2 regions of the Ancylobacter sp. GW821-FHT10E12 genome follow, and region 2 is predicted to be linked to the other one. Evidence: riboswitches for the same ligand, from Rfam matches in the RefSeq annotation. Region 2 holds a riboswitch; the other holds the start of a gene.

Region 1 (7,613 bases), on a different contig from region 2:
CGCGACCGGCAGGATACGAACAAGGGCGGCTTTCCTCTCGCCCGAGGACGCCTGCGCCCAGCGCATGCGCTCCCGGCCCGGCAGCGATCACATCGCCACGGCGTTTTCGTTCACGACCGGCTGCTGGGAAGCCATCTGTTCCGCGAGCTTCCGAGCTCGCCGCTGGACCAGCAGGCGGTAGGGCTTGACCTCGTTCTGGAGCTGGTCCTGCCACAAAACGAAGGTTGTCCGCGGGTCGGCATGATGGTCCGTATCCAACCGCGGCAAGTACTCCGGCTTGTATTCATAATTGCTATCCAGCATCTCTTCGTCGATGCGGAAGAACTTGACCTTGCTGTTCTTCAATAGCCCCTGCGCCAGCTGATTGTTGAAATCGACGCAGCGGCGGTTTCGAGCTGCATGCCTGATATCGATATAGTCGGCGGCCTCCTGCATTCTCTCGGGGGGAAAGCTCGCAAGGCGGGAAGTAACCGAAACGAATGCGCTATCGCGCAGCGGGCAGGGTTGAGGCGCCAGAATGCAGATGCTCCTGATGCTCTTCGACACCTGGCTGGCCTCGAGAATCTCCCCTATGAAATTATTGAGGGAATCGATCCTTTCCTGGAAGAACGACTCCTCGTGTATCTTCATCGATTCGCAAAATTTGCGATAATAGCTGAATTCTACATCCACTTCCCCAAAATGAAGAAGCAAATCTTTCTGAGTTGGTATCAACGCCAGATTCCGAACAACAACTCCATGCCCAACGGCAGACTTATTGTTCACCAATCCCTTCATGGTCGACGCAGAAAATACATTCACCGAAAAATTTCCATGAACGTCGAACTTGAACTGACGCGTACTCGACGAGCCACAAAACATATACATGTTTTCCCCCGACCTTGCGGTGCCAATCGAAAACTAGGATCGATATAACGATAAAATCGATACAAAATGGCGCCATACAAAACAAAACCGCCATACGCAGCGTCGCACCGAGACACTACGATGGCAACATCATTTGCCCTCGGAATCGAACATCCCCACTCGATTCGATTTACACGATCGTCCTGCTTGCACGCTCTTGGGTCAGGCAGGCCGCCCGACAAACCACCCGGCACGAGCCTCGCGATGGACAGCAGCGTCGCCCGTTTTCCGACGTTAGGGAATCATCGATGCAACTCTGCGTCAGTGCGCCGACAAGGCAGGGTTCCCGGAAGGCAGCCAATGAAAAAGGCGGCGCAAGCGCCGCCTTACCCTGTTCCGAAGCCTGAGTGCCCCGCGCTCAGTGCGCCAGCAGCAGCGGCACCGTCATGCGCTCCAGCATGTCGCGGGTGACGCCGCCCAGCACGAATTCGCGCAGCCGCGAATGGCCGTAGCCGCCCATGACCACGAGGTCGATGTTGCGTTCCGCCACTTCCTTCAACAGCACGTCGACGATGCCCTCGTCGCTGGCCGGCACCAGCCGGCGCAGTTCGACATTCTTGTCATGGCGCGACAGATGCTCGGCGAGGTCGGCTCCGGGCAGGCGGCCCGGCCTGGCCTTGCCGGTCTCGACGACCGTCACCTCGACGAAATCCGCCTTCTCCACCAGCGAGCGCGCCTCGGAGACCGCGCGGGCGGAGGCACGCCCGCCATCCCAGGCCACCATGATGCGGCGGGCGGAAAACGGCTTGGCCTGCTTCAGCGGCACCAGCAACACCGAGCGGCCGGAATCGAACAACACCGATTCGGCGATCACCTCTTCCGCCCCCATCCTGTCCGGGTCGGACTGGCCGACAATGGTGAGGTCGAACAGCCGCGCCATGGTGCCGATCTGCTCGGCCGCGCCGCCCGGAGTGCCGTCGATGCTGCGCACCGCGGCGCTGATGCCGACGGAGCGGGCCGCCTCGCCGAAACGATCGACCGCCACGCGGGCGAGCCGCTGGCCTTCGGCGCGCTGCGCCTCAAGGAAATCGGTGGAAAACGCCTCGGTATAGACCGGCGGAATGTCGATATCGTAGCTTACCGCCACGGCGGTCAGGTGCGCATCCAGCGCCGCCGCCGCGGAAACGGCATAGTCGGTGGTCGCATCGGTACCCTCGCCGACTCGCAGGCTGACGAGAATGTCCTTGATCATGGCCTTCCTCCGCTCTCCAGGTTTGTTCATTCTTACCTCCCACAAGGTGGCGTCGTATTGACCGGCGTCAAGTCCGGCCATTCCCCTACGTCATTCCGGCGACGCGGCTTTCGCGCGCCCTTCACCGGAGAATAGTGATGGCCGGGTTCGCGCGTGCCGTTCTTGTCGGCGCCCTCCTCCTCGGAGCGTGGGAGCTCGCCGTCCGCCTTGCCGGCGTGCCGGCCTATATCCTGCCGGCCCCCTCGCGCATCGGCGTCGCGCTGTGGAGCAACCGGGCGATCCTGTTCGACAACGCGCTGATCACGCTCGGGGAAATGCTGCTCGGCCTCGCCTGCGGCGCCGCGCTCGGCATAGCCTGCGCCCTTGCCATGGCGACGTCGCCGGCGATCCGCCGCGCCATGCGGCCGGTGCTGCTGGTGGCGCAGGCCCTGCCGGTGTTCGCCATCGCGCCGCTGCTGGTCATCTGGTTCGGCTTCGGCCTCGCCTCCAAGATCGTGATGGCGAGCCTGATCATTTTCTTTCCCGTCGCCTCCGCCTTTCACGACGGGCTCGCCCGTGCCGACCAGGGGCTGATCGATCTCGCCCGGCTGCACGGCGCCGGCGATCTCGCCTTGCTGCGCTTCATCCGGGTGCCCGCGGCGCTGCCGGCGCTCGCCTCGGGGCTGCGCGTCGCCACCGCGGTGGCGCCGATCGGCGCGGTGGTGGGGGAATGGGTCGGCGCCTCGGCCGGGCTCGGCTACCTGATGATCTACTCCAATGCCCGCATGCAGACCGACATGGTGTTCGCGGCGCTGACCATCCTGCTCGCGGTGGCGCTGATCCTGTTCGCGCTGGTCGACCGGGCGCTGGCCCGTCTGGTGCCCTGGGCGCCCGAGACGCTTGCTGTGCATGAGTGAACCCAGGCCGAGCGGTATACTTATGATGTGTTAACCTCCACGGGAGAACGTAGGCTTTCCGCCGGTCCTGTGAGGATCCATGATTTCGCGCCAGGTTCTCTATGAAGCACTGGTGGACGTGTTCGAGCTCTCGCCCGTCGCCATTTGCATTTCGACGGCCGAATATGTGTCCCGGTACATCGTGGCAAATCCGGCCTATCTGAAAATGATCGGCCGCAGCTGGGAGGAGATCGCCGGTCAGCCGATGTTTCTGGACACCGCCAGGCCCCTCGACGACCCGCAGCGGCTGCGCCGCATCCACCAGCTGGAAACGGTCGGCCTGTACGAGCTCGAAGAGGTCGATCTGCGGCACTCTTCCGGGCGCATCATTCCCACGCTCATCTCGACGCAACGCCGCACCATCAACGGCCAGCGCCTCGACATCGAGATCATCATCGACAATTCCGAACGCAAGGCGTTCGAGCGCGGCATTCTGGAGGCGGCCTATACCGATGTCGTCACCGGGCTGCCGAACCGTGCCGCCTTCGATCGGAAGCTGCACGCTATGCTGGCGCAGCGCCGGCCCGGCGAAGGCATCAGCCTCGCCTATATCGACCTCAACGGCTTCAAGTCGATCAACGACCGCCATGGCCACGCGACCGGCGATCGGATGCTGCGGCATCTGGCCGAGAGACTGCGTACCCGCGTGAATCCCGAGCACTTCGTGGCACGGATCGGCGGCGACGAATTCGTGCTGCTTTTCACCTTTCAGCCGGACGAGGCGCCGACCGCCGACGCGCTGCACGCGCTCGCCGAAACCATCTGCACGGCGATCGATGTCGACGGCCACCAGCTCAATATCGGCGCGGCCCTCGGCGTCGCCGTCACCGTCGAAGCCATCGACGCCGACGCGCTGCTCCGCCACGCCGACACCCTGATGTATGCCGCCAAGGCCACCGGCCGGACCATCGAGGTCGATCTCAGATGGATCGACGGTGCATGAGCCTGCACCTCTCGAATGACGACGCGCGGCGCATCTTCCTGGCGAAGCAGGGTCTGTCCCGGCAACCCGGACGGGCGCTGTCCAAGTCCGGCCTGCTCGATCTCGTCCACGAACTCGGCTTCGTGCAGGTCGACAGCATCGCCACGGTCGAGCGGGCGCATCACCACATCCTGTTCGCCCGCGCCCAGACCTATCGGCGCGAGCACCTGACCGCGCTGCTGGAGCGCGACGGCGAGCTGTTCGAGCACTGGACGCACGACGCCGCCATCATTCCCAGCGCCTTCTATCGCTACTGGAAGCACCGCTTCGCGCATGCGCAGGCCAATCTCGCCGAGCGCTGGCGCACCTGGCACGAGAACGGCTTCGAGCAGTCGATGGAGCATGTGCTCGACCGCGTCACCGCCGAGGGCCGGCTGATGGCGCGGCATTTCGAGGCCGAGCAGCGCCAGCCCGGCGGCTGGTGGAACTGGCATCCGGCCAAGACGGCGCTCGAATATCACTGGCGTACCGGCCGGCTCGCCATTGCCGGCCGCGAGGGTTTCCAGAAGATCTACGACCTCGCCGAACGCGTCATCCCCGTCCGCCATTTCGAGCCCGAAATCTCGCGCGAGGCTTTCGTCGACTGGGCCTGCTCCTCGGCGCTGGAGCGGCTGGGCTTCGCCACCCAAGGCGAGATCGCCGCCTTCTGGGACCTCGTCTCGCCGGAGGAGGCACGCGCCTGGGTACTGGCCAATCGCGAGAAGCTGGACGATGTCGTGGTGATCGCCGCCGACGGCAAGCCGCGTGCCTCCTTCGCCTTCGCCGGCAGCGGCCCGGCCTTCGACGCCCTGCCCGCCCCGCCGGCGCGGCTGCGGGTGCTCAGCCCGTTCGACCCGCTGCTGCGCGACCGGGCGCGCACCGAGCGCCTGTTCGGCTTCTTCTACCGCATCGAGGTATTCGTGCCGGCGCCCAAGCGGGTCTATGGCTATTATGTCTTCCCGCTGATCGAGGACGACCGGCTGATCGGGCGCATCGACATGAAGGCCGACCGCAAGGCCGGCAGCCTCGACGTGCGCCGCCTGTGGCTGGAGCCGGGGGTGCGCGCCTCCTCCGGCCGGCTGGAGCGCCTCGACGCCGAACTCGCGCGCATGGCCCGCTTCGCCGGGGTCGAACGGGTGGCCTATCTCGACGGCTGGCGCGGCGCATAGCCGGCTTCGCGCCGATTGCCGTGGCATACCCGCTCTGCTAGTCTTCGGCTGTCCGAGGGGTGTCCCGCCGGCCCGCAAGGGTCCAAGGGGCTGAGATGGCGCAAGCCAGACCCTTTGAACCTGATCCGGGTCATGCCGGCGAAGGGACGGAACGACGGCGGGGTCGCCTCCACACAGGGAGCATGCCCGCGCCGGATTTCCCCCGAAAGCTCATGTGCCGGATCTCCACAACGGGAGGAGATCCATATGTTCATCAAGACCATCGCCGCCGCCGGGATCGCCCTGGCGCTTTCGCTTGCTCCCGCCGCCGCCGCGGACAAGCTCACCGTGCTGCTCGACTGGTATGTGAATCCAGACCACGCGCCGCTGATCCTCGCCAGGGAGAAGGGTTTCTTCGCCGCCCACGGCCTCGATGTCGAGCTGGTGGCGCCGGCCGACCCGTCGGCGCCGCCGCGCCTCGTCGCCGCCGGCCAGGCGGAAGTCGCGGTCAGCTACCAGCCGAACCTCTATCTCTCGGTGAAGGAGGGCCTGCCGCTGGTGCGCTTCGGCACCCTGGTCTCCACCCCGCTTACCGCGCTGGTGGCGCTGAAGGACGGCCCCATCAAGTCGATCGCCGATCTCAAGGGCAAGACGGTCGGCTTCTCGGTCGCCGGGCTGGAGGACGCGCTGCTCGGCACCATGCTCGCCGATGCCGGCCTCAAGCCGACCGACGTCACCATGGTGAACGTCAATTTCGCGCTCTCCCCGGCGCTGGTCGCCGGCAAGGTCGACGCGGTGATCGGCGCCTACCGCAATTTCGAACTCACCCAGATCAGGCTCGAAGGCAAGGAAGGCATCGCCTTCTTTCCCGAGGAGCACGGGGTGCCGGTGTTCGACGAACTGGTCTACGTCACCCGCAGGGACCTGATCGGCGACAAGCGCCTCAAGCCTTTCCTCGCCGCCGTCGAGGACGCCACCATCTACATCCTCAACCACCCGGACGAGGCGTGGGGCGTGTTCGTGAAGGCCAATCCGAAGCTCGACGACGAACTCAACCGCACCGCATGGGCCGATACGCTGCGCCGCTTCGCCCATGCCCCGGCGGCGCTCGACACCGAGCGCTATGCGCGCTTCGGCGAATTCATGAAGAAGCACGGGCTCATCGACACGGTCGAGCCGGTCGCGACCTACGCGCCCGTCCTGCCCTGAGGCGGGAGGCCGCGCGTTCCGATGGCGCGCGGCCTCCTTGCTGCAAAGCCGCAAGTACCTTGCCGAACCTGCGAATTTGCCGATTTCGTTCTTCCGGCCCGTGCCTTGCGGTGCTACCCGTCCCAAAGGGCCGATAGCGCGGGCGCGGGGGAAACGACATGGGCAATGGCGGTTATCACGCGGTAGCGGTTGTCGTCGGCGTGGCGGTCGGTCTCGCCGGCGTCGCCTTCCATCTCGGCGTCGATGGGCTGATCGCCGCCTGGCCGTCGCTGCTGCGCGATACGCTCGGCCTGTCGGGCACCGCGCTCCATGCCGCCGGCGGTGCGGTCGCCGCGATCATGGCCGTCGTCTCGCTCTGGCTGGTGCGCCGCTTCGCTCCCGAGGCCGGCGGGTCGGGCGTGCCGGAGATCGAGGGAGCGATGGAGGGCCTGCGCGAGGTGCGGTGGCATCGCGTGCTGCCGGTGAAATTCGTCGGCGGCCTCTTGTCGCTCGGCTCCGGCATGGTGCTCGGCCGCGAGGGCCCGACCATCCATCTCGGCGCCTCCATCGCCAAGGCCGCCGCCGACCTGACGAAGCTGCAGGCCGAGGACATGCGCGGCCTGCTGGCGGCCGGCGGCGCGGCGGGCCTTGCCGCGGCCTTCAACGCGCCGCTGGCGGCGGTGCTGTTCGTGATCGAGGAGACGCGGCGGCAATTTCCCTATAGTTCGCGCACCTATATCGCCGTCGTTCTGGCGTCCCTCGCCAGCGCCGTCGTCACCGAGCAGCTCACCGGCAGCGTACCCTATATGCTGCTCGACGTGTCGCAGATGCCCCTCGGCGCGCTGCCGGCCTTCATCGTGCTCGGCGCCCTGCTCGGCGCCGTCGGCGTCGGATTCAACCGCACGCTGGTCTGGTCGCTCGATCAGGTCCGCCGTCTCGGACTGCGGACGTCGTTCTATATATTCCCGCTCGCCGTCGGCCTCGTCGTCGGCGTGCTGATGTTCGTGCTGCCCGAGGCGACGCAGGGCGGCGAAGTGCTGGCGGTGCAGCTTGCCAAGGAGGCCCGGCCGCTGGGCGTGCTCGCCGTGATCGTGCTGCTGCGCTTCGTCATGACCATGGCGAGCTATTCCACCGGCGTCGCCGGCGGCATTTTCGCGCCCATCCTCGCGCTCGCCACCACCGTCGGCCTGTGCTTCGGCACCGGCCTGGAGATGCTGTTGCCGCTGCCGGAAAACACCCATGTCGGGCTTGCCGTCGCCGCCATGGGAGGATTGTTCGCGGCC
Region 2 (7,613 bases):
CACCTCCAGCCGCATGTCGTCGGACCAGCGAAACGCCAGCGCAGCGACCTGCTGCAACGGGCGTCCGTGCGCCGCGCGCTTCTTGCGTTGTTTCGCCTTGTCCATGACGCCTATTTAATCGAACCTCGCTGATATTCGACTCTTCATATCCGCTCCGCCCGACAATTCAGCGAGGCTGCTGATGACGACCGAACTCGCGCTGCTGGGCTGGACGCTGGTGCTTGCGCTGGTGCAGGTTCTGCTGCCGGCCATGCTGAGGACCGGCGAGACCGGCCTCGACTACAATGCCGGTCCCCGCGACCGGCCAGGTCCGCCGGAGGGCGTGTTGAGCGGGCGGCTGCGCCGCGCGCAAGCCAATCTGTTCGAAACCTTGCCGCTGTTCGCCGCCGCGCTGCTGATCGCCCATGTCGCGGGTCGAAACGGGGAGGCGACCTTGTGGGGCGCGTGGCTGTATCTCGCCGCCCGCGTCGTCTACCTGCCGCTCTACGGCCTCGGGGTGCCCTATCTGCGCTCCATCGTCTGGCTGTTCGCCCTGACGGGGCTGGCATTGATTCTGTTCGCTATTCTGCGGCCGCTGTGATCGGGTTCGGCGTGGCGGCCGCCCTGCCGAACCCCTTTGTGCGAAAGCGCCGTGCCATGGGGAAAGGCCAGCCGATCATCCACGAGGCATCGGCCAGCCGCCACGCCGGCAGGCGGTGCCGCAGGCCAAAAAGGTGCGAATCGAGGTCGGCGCACATCGGGTGCTGAGCCCGGCAGTGGCGTTTGCCCGCGCCGGGTCGTGCCACGGGAGCGCGTTCAGTGCTCCTGCTCGTGCAGCATCGTGGCGAGCACCTGCGCGACGCTGCGCGTCACCCGGCGCTTGTACTTGTGATGGACCAGCTGGCCGTTGTGATAGATGTCCTGCTCGACATAGAGATCCTCGCCATCCCATCGCAGGACGTTGTCGGACTGGGTGGTTTCGATGACCCCCATTTCGCGGATCAGGTTGCCGGTCGGCGCGCTGTTGGGCATGCGGCTCCTCCTCGATTTGCGTTCTTCGCAAGGCTCTCACGGCCTCATGAAGCCAACATAGGCGCAGCCACGCCCGAGCGCCATGGGGGCCTTGACGATGGGCGTCGGCTCAGGCCGCGTCCTCCGGTTCGATCTGGCCGCGCCGTTGCAGCCAGTTGGCGATCAGCCAGCATAGAAGCGCCCAGGCGCTGCCCGCGCACCAACCGGCGAGCACGTCGGTCGGCCAGTGCACGCCGAGATAGATGCGGCTGAGGCCGACAAGCAGCGTGAGCAGCAGCGCGACGCCGAGCACATAGACTTTGATCCGTCGCTTGCTCTCGGTGCGCACGATAAGCACCCCGAGGGTGAGATAGGTCACGGCGGCGCCCATGGCATGGCCGCTCGGAAAGCTCAGCGTATGCACGTCGACGAGGTGGCCGACGATGACGGGGCGCGGGCGGTCGAAGCCGATCTTCAGCGCATAGCTCAGCAGCGCGCCGCTGCCGACGGCGAGGAACACGAACAGCGCTGCGGCGCGCTTGCCGTCCACCGCCAGATAGCCGGCGGTCAGCAGGGTGACGACGGCGAGGACGGCCGTGCTGCCGAGACTGGTGAAATCCGCCACGGCGATCTCCAGCCAGGCAGGTCCGATCGGCAGGGCGGGATTGCCGGCCTCGCGAAAGAACAGCAGCACCGCCTCGTCAAAGCCGCGCGTCTGGCCGTCCTCCACCCAGTCGGCGATCACGGCGAACAGCAGCAGCCCTGCAGCTGCGATTGCGAGAACGAACAGGCCGCTGATCTCGGCCGGGTTGGCGCGGCGCGGCGGCGGATTGGAGTGGGACGACGGCATGCATTTCCCGTTTTCATCGATTTTTTGACGGACTGGAACCGGAAGCGCGGCCCGATGTTCTTAAGATCACATGCATTCTAGGAGGATATTATGCTCAAAGGCGGTCTGCTCTGGCTCCTCGGTATCCCCCTGCCCATCATTCTTGGCTTGTGGCTGCTGGGCTATCTGAACTGAACGGTACGAACGCGCGGGCGACGGGAGTGTTCCGCGCCGGCATGCTCTGGATGAGTGGGCGGAACAGGTGCCGATCGGTGGCCTGTTCATTCAGGAACAGGGATCGGCGGGCGCTGCCGCCGGGGGTATTTGCGGGAGTTCGGCGATAGTGGAGATGCATGGCATTGGAGGGCATGACGTCGCGCTAGTCGCCTTGTCGGTGTTCATCGCAACGGCGTCCTCCTATACCGCGCTCGATCTGGCAACCCGCATTCCGCCGGCGATGGGCGCCGCGCGGCGCGGCTGGCTTTGCGCCGCCGCCCTGGTGCTGGGTGGCGGCATCTGGTCGATGCATTTCATCGGCATGATCGCCTTCCGGCTGCCGATGCCGGTCGCCTACGACACCGTGCTGACGCTCGCCTCTTTCGTCATCGCACTTCTCGCCACCGGCGCCGCCTTCTACGCAGCCAGCCGGCACGGAGGCTGGAAGGGGATGCTGCTCAGCGGTGTCTTCATGGGGCTCGGCATTGTCGGCATGCACTATACGGGCATGGCGGCGATGCGGTTGCAGGCACAGACATTCTACCAGCCGCTGTTCGGTGGGGCAGCCATCGCCGTCGCCATCGCCGCCTCGATCGCCGCGCTGTGGCTGGCGTTCCGCCGTCATTCGGTGGCGCAGCGGCTGATGGCCTCGATCGCGCTCGGCATCGGCATTGCCGGCATGCACTACACCGCCATGGCCGGCTTCTCCGTGGCTCCCGACGCCTCGGTTCCCCTGCCTGCGGAAGGCAGCGTCGTGAGCGGCAGCGATCTGGTGACCGCGGTCGTCGCCTCGACGATGGTGATCCTTTTCGCCTCCCTGCTTGCCGCGTTGTATGACCGTCGCTTCGGGCTGCTAGCCGAGCGCGAGGCGGCGATGTGGCGGGAAAGCGAGGAGCGTTTCCGCCACCTATACCGTCACACGCCACTGCCTCTGCATTCGCTCGGCTCCGATGGCCGAATCCAGCAGGTGAGCGACAGCTGGCTCGAGCTGCTCGGCTATCGCGAAGAGGAAGTGGTCGGGCGTCCGCTCACTGATTTCATGACCCCCGAATCCGCCCGGCACCGTAACGAGGAGCACTGGCCGCGGCTGCTCGGCACCGGCGAACTGCATGAGGCGGAATATACGCTGATCTCCAGGGATGGCCGCGAGATCGAATGCGTCCTTTCCGCCGTCGCCGAGCGGGACATGCAGGGCAATCTCATCAAGACATTGTGCGGCCTCATCGACGTGACGGAGCGCCGCCGCGCCGAGGCAGCGCTGCGCCAGTCGCAGAAGCTGGAGGCCGTCGGCCAGCTCACCGGCGGAATCGCTCATGATTTCAATAATCTACTGGCGGTGATCGTCGGCAATCTCGAATTGGCCCGCCGCCGGGCGCCCGAGGATGGGCGCCTGCAGATGCTCATCGAGAACACGATGCAGGCCGCGCAGCGCGGCGCGGCGCTGACGCAGCGCATGCTGGCTTTCGCTCGCCGGCAGGACCTCAATCCCGAACCCGTCGACGTGCCGGAACTGGTGCTCGGCATGGCCGACCTGCTGCGCCGCTCGATCGGGCCGACCATCAAGGTCGAGACCCGCTTCCCGCTCGGCCTGCCGAAGGCGCTGGTCGACGCCAATCAGCTGGAACTCGCGCTGCTGAACCTTGCGGTCAACGCCCGCGACGCCATGCCCGAGGGCGGCACCATCGTGATCGGCGCCAGCGAAGGCAAGGCCGAGCTTGCCGGAGAGGAGGGCGGCGGCGAGGCGAGCTTCTTCCGCCTGACGGTCGCCGATGACGGCGTCGGCATGGACGAAACCACGCTGGCGCGGGCGACCGAGCCGTTCTTTACCACCAAGGGGGTCGGCAAGGGCACCGGCCTCGGCCTCGCCATGGTGCACGGCCTCGCCGCGCAATCCGGCGGGCGGCTCATGTTGACGAGCCGTCCGGGGCACGGCACCACGGCGTCGATCTACCTGCCGATCGCGCCCGGCCGGCGCGATGCGCTGTCCTCTGCCGCCGAGCCCTCGATGCAGCCGCCGCGCCGCGTCGACGGCACGCAGCGCGTGCTGGTGGTCGACGACGATCCGCTGGTGCTGACCGCGACGGCGGCGATGATCGAGGATCTCGGCTACCAGGTGGTCGAGGCGAGTTCGGGCACCGAGGCTCTCGCCGTGCTCGCCGCCAGCGACGGCTTCGACATGGTGCTGACCGACCAGGCGATGCCGGGCATGACCGGCCTGCAGCTTGCAGCGGCAATTCGCGAGCGATTCCCGTCGCTTCCGATCGTCCTCGGCACCGGGTACGCACAGCTGCCGGACGGGGCGGAGACGGTAATTCCGCGTCTCGCCAAACCGTTCAGCCAGGACTCGCTGGAACGGATGCTGCGCGAGACGACACATCGGCCGCCGGGCAATGTGGTGAGTTTGTCGTCACGGCAGGGGTGAGCGAATATTGTCGACCGCAAGGTGACATCGCGCCGGCGAATGATTATATCCATCGTGTCCGGGGGAGCCTCGTCAGGAGGCTGAGAGGCCATCGGCGCGCGAGCGGAGTTCCGCAGGCGGGCAGCATGGCGACCCTTTGAACCTGATCCAGTTTGGACTGGCGGAGGGAGGCTGCATGACCGACGGAACCCCATTCCCTCATGACGAAACGGCGGCGCGTGCCGCCAATGCCATGCGCGTCACCGTGGTCGGCGCCGGTGTCGCCGGGCTGACCTGCGCGCACGCCTTCGCGCAGCGCGGGGCGCAAGTCACTGTAATCGAACGGAAATCGGGATCTGGGCAGGGGTGCTCCTGGTATGCCGGCGGCATGCTGGCGCCGTGGTGCGAGCGCGAGAGCGCCGAGAAGCTGGTCGCCGAGCTCGGCTTCGAATCGCTCGATTACTGGCGCCGCGAGGTGCCGGACGTGCCGGCGCAGGGCAGCCTCGTGCTGGCGCAGGCGCGCGATCTCCCTGATCTCAAACGGTTTTCCCGCCGCACCGAAGGCTATGAATGGATCGACGGCGCCCGGCTCGGCGCGCTGGAGCCGGATCTGGCGGGGCGTTTCGAGCAGGGGCTGTTCTTCCCCACCGAGGCGCATCTGGAGCCGCGCAAGGCGCTCGCGGCGCTGACCGGACGGCTGGTTTCGGAGTATGGAGTTACCTTCCGCTACGACGACACCGTGTCCAGTGAGGTGTACGATCAGCCCGATCCGGCCGATGCGGTGTCCGGTGAGGCCGATATCGTGCTCGATTGCCGCGGCCTTGCCGCCCGCGACGTGCTCGCCGACCTGCGCGGGGTGAAGGGCGAGATGCTGGTGCTCTACTCGACCGAGATTTCGCTCAAGCGTCCGGTGCGCATGCTGCACCCGCGCATCCCGGTCTATGTGGTGCCGCGCGGCGACGGGCATTTCATGATCGGCGCCACCTCGATCGAGAATGACGAGCGCGGACGGGTGACCGGGCGCTCCATGCTGGAGCTGCTGTCGGCGGTCTATGCTCTGCACCCGGCCTTCGGCGAGGCGGAGATCGTGGAGATCGGCGCCGACGTGCGCCCGGCCTTCCCCGACAACCTGCCGCGCATCCGCCGGCGCGGGCGCACGATCCATGTCAACGGTTTCTACCGCCACGGCTTCCTGCTGGCGCCGGCGCTCGCCCGCCGCGCCGCGGAGCTGGCGTTCGACGGGACGCATTTCCCGGAGGTGATGGATGAAGATCGTCGTGAATGGTGAGACGGCGGTGATCCGCGCCGCCACGATCGCCGAGCTGCTCGGCGAGCTCGGCTATGCCGATGCCATCGTCGCCACCGCGCTGAACGGGGCGATGGTGCGCAAGGCGCGCCGCCCCGAGGCCCGGCTCGCCGATGGCGACCGGGTGGAAATTCTCGCACCGATGCAGGGAGGCTGAGATGGATGCCGTGACGAAATCGCCCGCAACCGGTGCATCCGCATCCACGACCCTGGCGCAGGCCGATGCCGTGGAGTTCTACGGCACCAAAGTGTCTTCGCGCCTGCTGCTGGGCACCGCGCAATATCCCTCGCCGGCGATCCTTGCCGAGGCGATCCGCGCCAGCGGGGCCGAGATCGTCACCGTGTCGCTGCGCCGCGAATCCGGGGCGGCCAAAGCCGGGCAAACTCTCGCCGGCCAGAGCTTCTGGCAGCTTATCCGCGACCTCGGGGTGAAGGTGCTGCCCAACACCGCCGGCTGCAAGACGGTGAAGGAGGCGGTGACCACCGCCGAGATGGCGCGCGAGCTGTTCGGCACCGACTGGATCAAGCTGGAGGTGATCGGCGAGGACGACACCCTGCAGCCGGACGTGTTCGGCCTGGTGGAGGCCGCGCGCATCCTTACCCGCGACGGTTTCCAGGTGTTCCCCTACACCACCGAGGACCTGGTGGTCGCCGACAAGCTGGTGGCCGCCGGCTGCGAGGTGCTGATGCCGTGGGGGGCGCCGATCGGCTCCGGCCGCGGCCTCAACAATCCCTATGGGCTGCGCTCCATGCGGGCGCATTTCCCGCGCATCCCGCTGGTGGTCGATGCCGGCGTCGGCGTGCCCTCGCATGCGGCGGCGGCGATGGAGCTCGGCTACGACGCGGTGCTGCTCAACACCGCGGTGGCCAAGGCCGGCGATCCGGTGAAGATGGCGCGCGCCTTCGCTCTCGCCATCGAGGCCGGGCGCGAGGCGTATCGCGCCGATCCGATGGAGGCGCGCGACATGGCGGCGCCCTCGACCCCGGTGATGGGGCAGGCCTTCCTCGCCTGATCCGCGGCGCTTTCCGGCCGGATGGCCGCTCAGGGACATGACGATGAATCTCGACCCCTTCTACCTGATCGTCGACCGCGCCAGCTGGCTGCCCCGGCTGCTGCCGCAGGGCGTGAAGCTGGTGCAGCTGCGCGCCAAGGACATGGAGGAGGACGAGCTGCGCCGCGAGATCGCCGCCGCCAAGGCGGCGTGCGGGCGCTATGGCGCCCAGCTGGTCGTCAACGACCACTGGCAGCTCGCCATCGAGGGCGGCTGCGATTTCATCCATCTCGGCCAGGAGGACCTTGCCGACGCCGACCTGAAGGCGATCCGCCGCGCCGGCCTGCGCCTCGGCGTGAGCACGCATGACGATGGCGAACTCGACATCGCGTTGGCGGCGGAGCCCGACTACGTGGCGCTGGGACCGGTCTACCCGACCATCCTGAAGAAGATGAAATGGGCGCCGCAGGGCCTCGACAAGCTGCGCGGCTGGAAGCAGCGGGTCGGGGAGATTCCGCTGGTCGGTATTGGCGGCATCAATCTCGACCGTGCCCGCGGCGTGCTCGACGCCGGCGCCGACAGCATCGCGGTGGTGACCGACGTGCTGTTGAACGATCACCCGGAAGCCCGCGCCCGCGCCTTCGTGGACGCCACGCGGGAATATGTGTGAGGGCTGAGCACGGGCAGGCAGCGCGGCCGGCTCTGCCACATGCCGCGCCCCGATCGCCGGGGCCTCCGCTTCATCCTCCCGGCAGCCGAACCGTCAGGCGCATGCTGAGCCAGATCCCCTCGGTCGTCATCCCGGCCGCAGCGAAGCGGAGAGCCGGGAGCGCCCTCCAATTCCCGCGCGATCCCGGATCGATCCTGCGGATCGTCCGG

The links. A riboswitch is a leader RNA that binds a small molecule or an ion and turns the genes downstream of it on or off. The one in region 2 is predicted to bind thiamine pyrophosphate.
Region 1: it holds a riboswitch for thiamine pyrophosphate, as region 2 does, so the genes downstream of both, AC1RU4_RS12095 (ABC transporter substrate-binding protein) here and thiO (glycine oxidase ThiO) in region 2, are expected to answer to the same signal.

Annotation. Positions count from the first base shown of each region.
Region 1 is NZ_JBXASN010000007.1:274,424-282,036, forward strand. It holds gene AC1RU4_RS12070 (hypothetical protein) at 88-801, opposite strand; gene AC1RU4_RS12075 (universal stress protein) at 1,265-2,098, opposite strand; gene AC1RU4_RS12080 (ABC transporter permease) at 2,236-2,994, shown strand; gene AC1RU4_RS12085 (sensor domain-containing protein) at 3,074-3,976, shown strand; gene AC1RU4_RS12090 (winged helix-turn-helix domain-containing protein) at 3,973-5,163, shown strand; TPP riboswitch at 5,209-5,327, shown strand; gene AC1RU4_RS12095 (ABC transporter substrate-binding protein) at 5,410-6,351, shown strand; gene clcA (H(+)/Cl(-) exchange transporter ClcA) at 6,510-7,613, shown strand, end outside.
Region 2 is NZ_JBXASN010000001.1:8,838-16,450, forward strand. It holds gene AC1RU4_RS00055 (NUDIX hydrolase) at 1-105, opposite strand, end outside; gene AC1RU4_RS00060 (MAPEG family protein) at 182-580, shown strand; gene AC1RU4_RS00065 (hypothetical protein) at 796-1,011, opposite strand; gene AC1RU4_RS00070 (phosphatase PAP2 family protein) at 1,121-1,840, opposite strand; gene AC1RU4_RS00075 (MHYT domain-containing protein) at 2,169-4,457, shown strand; TPP riboswitch at 4,508-4,643, shown strand; gene thiO (glycine oxidase ThiO) at 4,690-5,724, shown strand; gene thiS (sulfur carrier protein ThiS) at 5,702-5,899, shown strand; gene AC1RU4_RS00090 (thiazole synthase) at 5,901-6,755, shown strand; gene AC1RU4_RS00095 (thiamine phosphate synthase) at 6,799-7,404, shown strand.